DNA from 3 places in the Sphingobium sp. IP1 genome. Region 2 is predicted to be linked to each of the others. Evidence: predicted binding sites of a transcription regulator. Region 2 holds the regulator's gene; each other region holds the start of a gene.
The links. Region 2 encodes LexA, which represses DNA repair genes until DNA is damaged. Its sites were predicted from a motif close to GTTCCNCNCTTGTTCT; they were not measured.

Region 1: a site for LexA is predicted at 1,959-1,974, ahead of CG471_RS12585 (ImuA family protein). Genes of this name have one in related genera too.
Region 3: a site for LexA is predicted at 1,393-1,408, ahead of CG471_RS21705 (ImuA family protein). Genes of this name have one in related genera too.

What each region holds. Positions count from the first base shown of each region.
Region 1 is NZ_NOIW01000030.1:12,030-15,301, forward strand. Features, by position in the region: gene trbB (P-type conjugative transfer ATPase TrbB) at 1-24, opposite strand, end outside; gene CG471_RS30650 (hypothetical protein) at 256-432, opposite strand; gene CG471_RS12575 (SOS response-associated peptidase) at 441-1,085, opposite strand; gene CG471_RS12580 (SOS response-associated peptidase family protein) at 1,209-1,868, opposite strand; gene CG471_RS12585 (ImuA family protein) at 1,998-2,726, shown strand; gene CG471_RS12590 (DUF6504 family protein) at 2,650-3,272, shown strand, end outside.
Region 2 is NZ_NOIW01000062.1:9,013-12,284, reverse strand. Features, by position in the region: partial or broken gene CG471_RS19220 (ComEC/Rec2 family competence protein) at 1-1,028, shown strand, start outside; gene lexA (transcriptional repressor LexA) at 1,019-1,696, opposite strand; gene glp (gephyrin-like molybdotransferase Glp) at 1,785-2,969, opposite strand; gene moaC (cyclic pyranopterin monophosphate synthase MoaC) at 2,966-3,272, opposite strand, start outside.
Region 3 is NZ_NOIW01000080.1:15,006-18,277, reverse strand. Features, by position in the region: gene CG471_RS21710 (DUF6504 family protein) at 1-679, opposite strand, end outside; gene CG471_RS21705 (ImuA family protein) at 597-1,373, opposite strand; gene CG471_RS21700 (LysR substrate-binding domain-containing protein) at 1,497-2,387, opposite strand; gene CG471_RS21695 (S-(hydroxymethyl)glutathione dehydrogenase/class III alcohol dehydrogenase) at 2,587-3,272, shown strand, end outside.

The DNA.
Region 1 (3,272 bases), on a different contig from region 2:
AGCTATTGTCGCGGTCTCAGACATGCTTTTTCCCATCTGATGGCGATGCCGGACCGCCGATGGGATGATTAAGAGACGCAGAAAATGGCGGGTTTCAACAGATGTCTGCGATCATGAAGCTGTGGCGAAGAAAGACAGGCGCTGGCGTAGGACGCTGATCGCACACGGCCCATATCGTCGACGATTCTTCGTGCCGGAGCCATTGGCGGCAGTTGATACCGGTTCGGCGGCTGGCCCCAAATGCGGCCAATCATGTCACTGGATGGTGCCGCCAGCGGCAAGAGCGTCAAGGCAGTCTGCGATCGCAAGCCAGCGCAGCACGCCAGCCTCATCCCCCGCAATGGCAAGGGCTTTCACGCGCCCTGCGATGAACTCCGCTGCTCCGGTGCCATATTGGCGATCAACGGCGAGAGCCGCGGCCCAACGTTCCATCTCCCGGGTCATAGGAGTGACGGAGCCTCGGCCACCGCCTTCTTCTTCACCCAGAGCTCGCTGGTGCGCGTCATCTCGATCAACGCATCGGGAAAGCAGCGGTCCTGAAATGACACCGCGTCATCAAATGAGCCGTGAAGCCACCGCTCATAATCTTCCGGCATGAGAAGCACCGGCATGCGATCATGCACAGGCCGGATGGCTTCGTTGCAATCGGTCATTACGCCCGAATAGACAGGCCCCCATTCATCGCTCACGCGCCAGAGCCCCGCCCATGCAAAGATCGGCTGTCCCTTCACATTGAACCAGGTCCGCGTCTTGGCGCCCTTCACGCCTTCCGCTTCCGCAAAGGCCGTCAGCGGGATGAGGCAGCGCCATTGCGGCTTGGCCGCCAGGCCTTTCCACATCGGCTTGGCGAGATCGGCAATATTGTTGACAGGCTTGGGCTTTGCCGTCGGGGCCATGCCCTTGAGGCGCAACGGGAAGCCCCAGGTCATCGACTGCATGATGCGCTGCCCGGCTTCCTCCCGGATCACGAGGCCCGGCGTGCCGGGATAGACCTCGTCACCGGCATTGGACATGACCGGGTTGGCGACGCCGAAATGGGCGGCCACCTCGGCAGCGCTCAGACGCTCGGTGTAGAGATTGCAGATGGCTGACCTCCTGTTCGAACGAAGCCGCTGGAGCAGCTGGTGATTCCAGCTTCATCCTATCATGGCGCGAGAGACGGGAAAGCCGCCTGTCTGGCAGGATAGCCGGCAAACTTCTCGCCCCGACTACAGCAGAAGCGCCTGCGCCTGCGTTCCGGGCGGCGGTGCCTTGCTGCGCCAGCTATCCTCGGTTCGCTGCACGTTCATTCGCTCGGCTGCAAAAGGTGGCCGGAACTGAAACCGGATCACATCCTGGATACCGCCACGCAGCCAGGCGTCATAGTCATGGGGGTCGAGCAGCACCGGCATTCGGTCATTGGTCGGCGGGATCGCGGCATTGGCCTCCATCGTCATGCCGGCATAGACCGGCCCCTCGCTCAGCAGGTTTCGGCAGAAGCCGGCCCAGGCGATGATCGGCTGGCGCTTCACCGAAAACCAGGTCCTGGTCCTGGCACCGGGCACGCCATCGGGATTGGCAAAATGGGTGAGCACGATAAGGCAGCGATAGCGCGGATCGACCACCATCTCCTCCCACATTGGGTTGGTGAGATCTGCGACAAGGCCGATACGCCCCGCTTCTTCGCCGCGCGCGCGCATATCCTTGGTCAGGCGCAGAAAACCCCATGTCATGGACCGCAAGAGGCGCCGGCCGCTCTTCTCGAAGACAACCAGCCCCGGCAGCCCTTCGACTGTCTCCTCGGGCACCGTGATCGAGGGCAAGGAATCGATCCCGAAATGCGCCGCGATCTCGGCGATGCTCGCCCGCGCGCAATGCAGCCGTGACATGACCTCACCTCCTGGAGGGACTCGAAGCCATCTTCCTAACATAGAACATATGAAGAACGAAATGCCGTTGACTCCAGTGGCAGATTGGAGCGAACAAATATGGAACATATTTTCGAGTCCCTACCGCCCATGTCCAGAACCGCCATCCTCGACGAACTGCGCGCGCGCATCGCGCAGGTCGAAGCTGTGGGCGGTCGGCACCCGGTGCTGCCCTTCGGTATCGACGCCATCGACCATCATCTGCCGGGTGGCGGTATCGCGACCGGCGCTCTCCATGAGGTGGCGGGAAGTCCCGATCTCGCCGATGATGCGGCCGCCACCATCTTCCTGGCCGGCATTCTCGCGCGGTCGCGGGGCCAGATCATCTGGTGCCTCCACTGGCGCGACCTGTTTTCGCCGGCCCTGCATCTCGCCGGGCTCCACCCCGATCGGGTCATCTTTGTGGAAGCGGGCAATGACACCAATGTCCTCATCGCGATGGAGGAATGCCTGCGTCACCCCGGCCTTGGTGGTGTCGTCGGGGAACTGCGGAAAATGTCGCTGACCGCTTCGCGCCGGCTGCAGCTGGCAGCCGAACAATCGGGCGTGCTGGCCATGGTTTTTCGCCGCGCCATGCCCCCGGAAAGCCAGGCCGAGGGCAGCGCCGCGCTGACCCGCTGGCGGGTGCGGGCCGTGCCCAGCCCGGCGCTGGGCTTTCCCGGTCTCGCGCGTCCGCGCTGGTCGCTGGCGCTTGAGCGCGCGCGCGGCACCGAACCCCAAATCTGGACCGTAGAGGGAAGCGATGAGACGGGTTGTCTCGCTGTTCCTGCCGCGCTGGTCGACGGATCGTATCCGTCGCAAAGCCGGCAGGCCGCCTGAAGGCGGCGCACCGCCCCTCGTCACCGCCCATGCCGACCATGGCCGCCGCCTGATCGCGGCCGTGGACGAGGAGGCGCGCCGGCTTGGCATAGCCGTCGGCATGACGGTAACGCGCGCCCGGTCGCTGGCGCCGGACCTGGACGTCGTGGATGCCGATCCCGAGGGCGATCTTGAGGGCCTGCGCCGGCTCGCTCTGTGGGCAGGAAAGCGCTATTCTCCGATCGTCGCGCCCGATCCATCTGATGGCCTGTGGATCGATATTACCGGCTGCGCCCATCTTTTCGAGGGTGAAGTGCCACTCCTCAAGGACATGATGCGCCGGGTCAGTGGCTCGGGCCTCGCCTGCCAGGTCGCGGTCGCCGACACGCCCGGTTGCGCCCATGCGGTGGCACGGTTTGTGCCATCAGGACGGCCGAACATCATCGAGCCCGGCGCCACGCGCGCCGCGCTCTCGATCATGCCGGTGTCGGCGCTGCGCATCGAGCCGGGCGTCGTGAGCGAACTGCGCCGCATGGGGTTCGAGCGCATCGAGCAGCTGATCGCCGC
Region 2 (3,272 bases):
AGGCGCTGATCGGCCCGAGCTTCCAGATGAGCTTCGCCGCCGTAGTCGCGCTGGTGGCGCTGGGCGAGCATCGGCGGTTCAAGGCGTTCGCGATGGCGCGGGACGAGCCTTGGTTGCGCAAGGCCGGGCGGACGGTGGCGGCGATGCTGGTGACCGGCCTTGCCATCGAACTGGTGCTGGCGCCGATCGCGCTTTTCCATTTTCACAAGGCAGGTTTGCTCGGCGCGGTGGCCAATCTGGTCGCGATCCCGCTCACCACCTTCGTCATCATGCCGCTGGAGGCGCTGGCGCTGTGCTTCGATCTGGCCGGGCTGGGCGCGCCCTTCTGGTGGCTCACGGCCAAGGCGATCGCGCTGTTGCTGGCGGTGGCGCATGGCGTGGCGGCGAGCCCGATGGCGGTGATGCTGGCGCCGGCGGTGCCGGGCTGGATTTTCGGGATCATCGTGGTGGGAGGCCTCTGGTGCCTGCTCTGGCGCAGTCGCTGGCGCTGGCTGGGGTTGGCGCCGGTCGCAATCGGTCTGGCCGGCATCGCGCTGCTGGCGCCGCCCGATATCGTGGTGACGGGCGACGGGCGGCATGTCGCGGTGCGGACGCCGACAGGGACGATGGCGCTGCTGCGCGAGGGGGCGGGCGATTATGTCCGCGATGTGCTGAGCGAGAGTGCGGGCTATGACGGGACGCTGGAGGCGATCGCGAAGATGAAGCAGGCGCGCTGTTCGACGGATCTGTGCGCGGTGGCGTTGCCGCGGGGCGGGCGCGACTGGCAGTTGCTGGTGACGCGCAATGCGATGCTGGTCGATCGCCCGATATTGGAGCGGGACTGCGCGGCGGCCGATATCGTCATCAGCGACCGGGGCCTGCCCTGGTGGTGCCGGCCGCGCTGGATGAAGATCGACCGCCGGCTGCTATCCCGCACCGGCGGCCTGTCGATTGGCCTTGAAAGCGGCAAAGTTCACACCGTCCATCGGCCCGGCGACGCGCATCCGTGGATCGTGCGCCGCCGGCCCCGAACAGCCGGTCAGTTGTAGCGGCGCAGCAGGCCGGCGAGCTTGCCCTGGATGCGGACCTGGCGCGGATCGTAGATCTGCGGTTCATAGGCGGCATTGGCGGGATCGAGCCGGACCCGGCTGCCTTCGCGGCGGAAATATTTGAGCGTCGCTTCGGCGTCGTCGATCAGGGCGACGACGATCTGGCCCTCGCGCGCGACATCGGTGCGCTGGATCAGCGCGAAGTCGCCGTCGAGAATGCCGGCCTCCATCATCGAGTCCCCCGACACTTCGAGCGCATAATGGTCGCCCGAGCCGAGCAAGGCGGCGGGGACGGAGAGCATGGTATGGCTTTCCATCGCCTCGATCGGCACGCCGGCGGCGATGCGGCCATGCAGCGGAATTTCGATCACGTCATTGGCGGCGGTCGGCAACAGCACGGCGGGCGCCGACACCTTGGGCGTCGGGACGGCTGGTGCAGACGCGCGATGCATCGCGTCGGGCAGCTTCAACACTTCGAGCGCGCGGGCGCGGTTGGGCAGGCGACGGATGAAGCCCCGTTCCTCCAGCGCGTTGATCAGCCGGTGGATGCCGGACTTGGAGCGCAGGTCGAGCGCGTCCTTCATCTCCTCGAACGAAGGGGACACGCCGCCTTCTTCCAGCCGGGTCTGAATGAAGCTCAGCAATTCCTGCTGCTTGGGCGTCAACATCGGCGGTCCTCCATGGAACGAATGAAGAACGCATAGGAAACGGAAAGGGGCAAGTCAAGCGCGTTAAGCCATGCGCCGCTTTTGCCGGTCAGGCAGCCAGGGGGATGATGTCCACCATGTCGCCGGCAATGGCGGGGGCTGAGCCGGCCGGCCGGCGGATCAGACAGTCGGCCAGCGCCATGGCGGCGGGGGCGGCGCTGTCCTGCGATGTGACCGAGACGATGCCGTCGGCCCCGCGATAGGCGCGCAGATAATCGTCGCGTTCCGCCGTTGGGCCGAGCGGTGCGGCAAGGCGGGCCTGCACGATCGGCGGCAGCGGCGCGCGCGATCCGGCGAGATGGCGGACCAGCGGGCAGAGGAAGAGGGTGCCGGTGACGAAGGCGGAGACCGGGTTGCCCGGCAGGCCGAGAAAGATTGCATTGCCGAGGCGTCCGGCCATCAGCGGTTTGCCCGGCCGCATTGCGATCTTGTAGAAATCGAGCGTGCCGCCGGCGGCCGCAAAGGCGGGGCGGACATAGTCATGGTCGCCGACCGAGGCGCCGCCGGTCGAGACGATGATGTCGGCCTGTGACGCCTGTTCCAGCGCCTGCGTCATCGCGGCGAGATCGTCGGGCACGATGCCTAGGTCGATCACGTCGCAGGGCAGGGCGGCGAGCAGGGCGGCCAGCATCGGCGCGTTGGACGAGGGGAGATAGCCCGGCGGCGTCGGCGCGCCGGGGGGCACAAGTTCATTGCCGGTCGAGAGCAGGGCGACGCGCGGCCGGGCGCCGACGGGCAGACTGCCATGGCCGCCCAGCACGGCGAGCGCGATCTGGCCCGGCGTGAGGCGGCTACCGGCGCTGACCAGCGGTGTGCCGGCGCGGAAATCGGAGCCGAGCGGGCGGACATGCCTGCCGGGCGTCAATATGCCGTCATGCGCGGTCAGTGTGTCGCCGTCGCGCGTGGCATTTTCCTGGATCAGGATCGCGTCTGCGCCGGCCGGCAAGGGCGCGCCGGTGAAGATGCGGCAGGCTTGGCCCGGTTGCAGGGCTGGGATATCGGCGTCGCCCGCGCTGCTGGTGACGATTACCTGCCACGGCCCGGCGCCTTCGGATGCGCGCACGGCATAGCCGTCCATCGCGGAAAGATCGGCCCAGGGCTGGTCGCGCAGCGCGCTAATGTCGGTGGCGAGCCAGCGACCGGCGCAGGTGGCGACGGGCACAAGTTCGGCCGGCAACGGATCGGCAAGGGCAAGGAGCCGCGCTTGCGCGTCCGCGACCGGCATCAGGCTCATCGGCCAGCATGCTCCGGCGCGGCCCAGTCGCCCGACTTGCCGCCGCGCTTGGCGAGCAGGCGAACATCGCCGATTATCATGCCCTTATCGAGCGCCTTGGCCATGTCATAGACGGTCAGGAGCGCGGCGGTCGCGGCGGTCAGCGCCTCCATCTCCACCCCGGTCTGGCCGGCGGTGCGCGCGGTCGCGGTGACGGTGACGCCGTCGTCGTGCAGGGCAAAGTCGATGGTGACGGCGCTCAGCGGGATCGGATGGCAGAGCGGGATCAGTTCGGCGGTGCGCTTGGCCGCCATGATGCCGGCG
Region 3 (3,272 bases), on a different contig from region 2:
AGCGCGCCTCGCCGCCGAACAAATGCGTGGTGCCGGTAAGATCGAGCCAAAGGCCGTCCGCGCACGCGACACTTGCAGTCGGCGTCCAATGCGCGATAGCGTGCAGCGCCAACCGGTCCAGCCAGGCCTGATCCGCATCTGGCTGCGCGTCGCGCACTTCCAGGTCGGTCACCAGCGCCCGGGCATGGGCGGCGGCCATGCCGGGGCGAAGGCCAAGTTTCAGCGCAAGCGGGCAGGCCGCGGTCACGACGTCTCGCTGCCCCGTGCGCGCGATGAGGATCGTCGGCTGGCCCCAGAGCTTGGCCCATGTGAGCGCGGGGACGGGGACAGATGCAGTGCGGCCGCCACCGTCATCGGCGGGCAACGCCTTGAAGGGATGCTCGGCGGATTCGCTGCGCCGTCCCATCTCGCGCATGGTCGGGCGCTGATGCGCTGGCATGGCATCGATATCGGCCTGGGTTGGCCCGCTGCCGAGCGCGCCATCGCGCGCCCAGCGGGCGCCGGGGCGCCAGCCACCCGCCTTGGGGACGGAACAGGCGCCAGGATTATCGTCGATCGGCGAGGCGAAGCGCGGTGCGATCGGGGCAGGAGCCGGCTCAGGCAGCCTGGCGGGCCGCTCTGCCCGTCGCAATCGCTCTATCGGGAGCTGCGGCAGGTAGAGCGAGGCGACCCGTGTCATCGCACGCCTCCAGTTCGATGGAGAAGGGATTGCCGTTCCGCTGGCGGACAAGTTCGACCGACCAGCGCGGCCGCCCAAGGCCGACATGGGGAACGGGGCTCGAAGGGGCCGCACCGATGCGCCAGCGCGTCATCGCCGAGGAGAGACCGCTCAAGGGGCAACGCTCGCGACTTCGGTGGCGGCGGTAGAGCAGCATCGGCGTCTTGCCGTCGGAAGCCGCCAGCTGAAGCCGTCGGGTCGCCGTCTGATCGGCGGCCTTCACTTCCGCGACAACGCAGGCGAGCGATCCATCGCGCAGGCCATCTTCGGCAAGCGCCAGGACCTCGGCGTCCTTGCGGCCCTGGGCATAGAGGATCTTGTCAGGGCTAAGGCCGATCTGCTCGAGGCCCGGCGCATAAAGGTCGAAGCGCGTCACCGCCCAGAGAATGGTGAACCCCGGCTCCGCGCAAAAGCGCGCCGCGATCCCGGCGGCAAACAGGGTGGCGCAGGCATCATCGGTGAAGCTGGCCGAAGCAGCAGCGATTTCATGTAGTCCCGCGCCATTGAGACCCTGGTCGGCCAAACGTTCGTCCAGCTCGGGCAATCCGAACGGCAGGGCGGGCCCGCGCGCGGCGCGGGCATGCGCCAGGCTTGCGCGAAGCGCGGCAAGCTGGTCGACCTGGTTCTGGTCGAGGGAAGAGAGATATACGGACATGGGAACAACGACTCAATATGTTCCCTATATGTTCCTTTGACTCTGAAGATTCGTCAAGGCGGATGAATCGCAGCTCATCTGAGGTTTAGGTGAAGAGGCGGGAAGCGTGTCCCCCTCCAGTCATCACCGTATGCGACTGTTCATCGCCGGCCCTAGTTCATGAGCCAGACAATCCACCACCTGCTGCACCTTTGGCAACAGATGACGGCGCTGTGGATAGACTGCCCAAATCGGCTCATCGTCCGGCTGGGCGTCCTCCAGCAGCAAATCTACCATGCCATGTTTGAGATAGGGCAGAACATAAAAGTCGGGGAGCTGGCAAATGCCCAATCCCGAGACGCAAGCCTCCATGACAGCATGTCCGCTGTTGCACATAAAACGCCCTTTAGGTCGATGGACGACTTCCTGTCCGCCTATCTTGAAATGCCAAGCTGCGGCGGTGCCTGCGATACATTCATGGTTTTCCAAGGCCTCAACCCGGTTCGGACGCCCTGCAGATGCAAGATAGCTTGGGGCTGCGCACGTATAAAGGCTACGTGACGCCACGCGGGTTGCTATCAGGCGGGGGTCTGTGATCGAGCCCGTCCTTATAGCCAAATCGAACCCTTCGCCGAAGAGGTCGATGATCCGATTGGACAGTTCGATAGATACCGTAAGCTTGGGATGCTGCGCGGCGAAGCGGCGTATGATCGGGGCCACGAACCGCTCACCCATCGCCGTTGAACAGGTCACGCGCAGCTCTCCTTGAGGCGCGCTGCGGTCGCCAATAAGGGCGATTGCCTCATCCCTGTCTTGAGCGATCCGCTCGCACCGTTCGAAAAATGCTCGTCCGGTGTCGGTTAACCTGACCGTGCGGGTCGTTCTATGAAATAGCTGAGCTTCAACTCGCTGCTCCAGCGCCATGATCGAGCGGCTGACATGCGTGGTCGACATGCCTAGCGCCTGTGCCCCACGCGTGAAGGAACCCAGCGTGGCGACGCTGATGAATTCGTCGATACCATCCCAAGCCGACATTCATTATCCCTATAAAGAAATAAACCTTTGCTAAAATACTATATTATCGCTCCTGCGGAACGGCGCTAGAGTGAAAATGAGGAGTGGGCGTGGCTACGATGTGGCTTGGATAATCTATGCGTGGCTCTGCAAGATTTTTTCCGGCTGTGATGAGCCACGCTGGCTGTTCTCGAACGCTGCCAATGACGAGGAATGAGAAATGAAGACCCGCGCCGCCGTCGCCTTCGAAGCGAAGAAGCCGCTTGAGATCGTCGAGCTGGACCTGGAAGGGCCCAAGGCGGGCGAAGTGCTGGTGGAAATCATGGCGACCGGCATCTGCCATACCGACGCCTATACGCTCGACGGGTTCGACAGCGAGGGCATTTTCCCCTCGGTCCTCGGCCATGAAGGCGCGGGCATCGTGCGCGAAGTCGGGCCCGGCGTGACTTCGGTAAAACCGGGCGACCATGTCATTCCGCTCTACACCCCCGAATGCCGGCAGTGCAAAAGCTGCCTGTCGGGCAAGACGAACCTGTGCACCGCTATCCGCGCCACCCAGGGCAAGGGGCTGATGCCCGACGGCACCACCCGCTTCAGCTTCAAAGGTCAGCCCATCTATCATTATATGGGCTGCTCCACCTTCTCCAACTTCACCGTCCTGCCCGACATCGCGGTGGCCAAGATCCGCGAGGACGCGCCGTTCCAATCGAGCTGCTATATCGGCTGCGGCGTCACCACCGGCGTCGGCGCGGTCATCAACACCGCCAAGGTGCAGGTGGGTGACAATGTCGTCATCTTCGGCCTGGGTGGCATCGGCCTCAATGTGATCCAGGGCGCGCGCCTTGCCGGGGCGAACAAGATCATCGGCGTCGACATCAACCCCGATCGCGAGGAATGGGGCCGCAA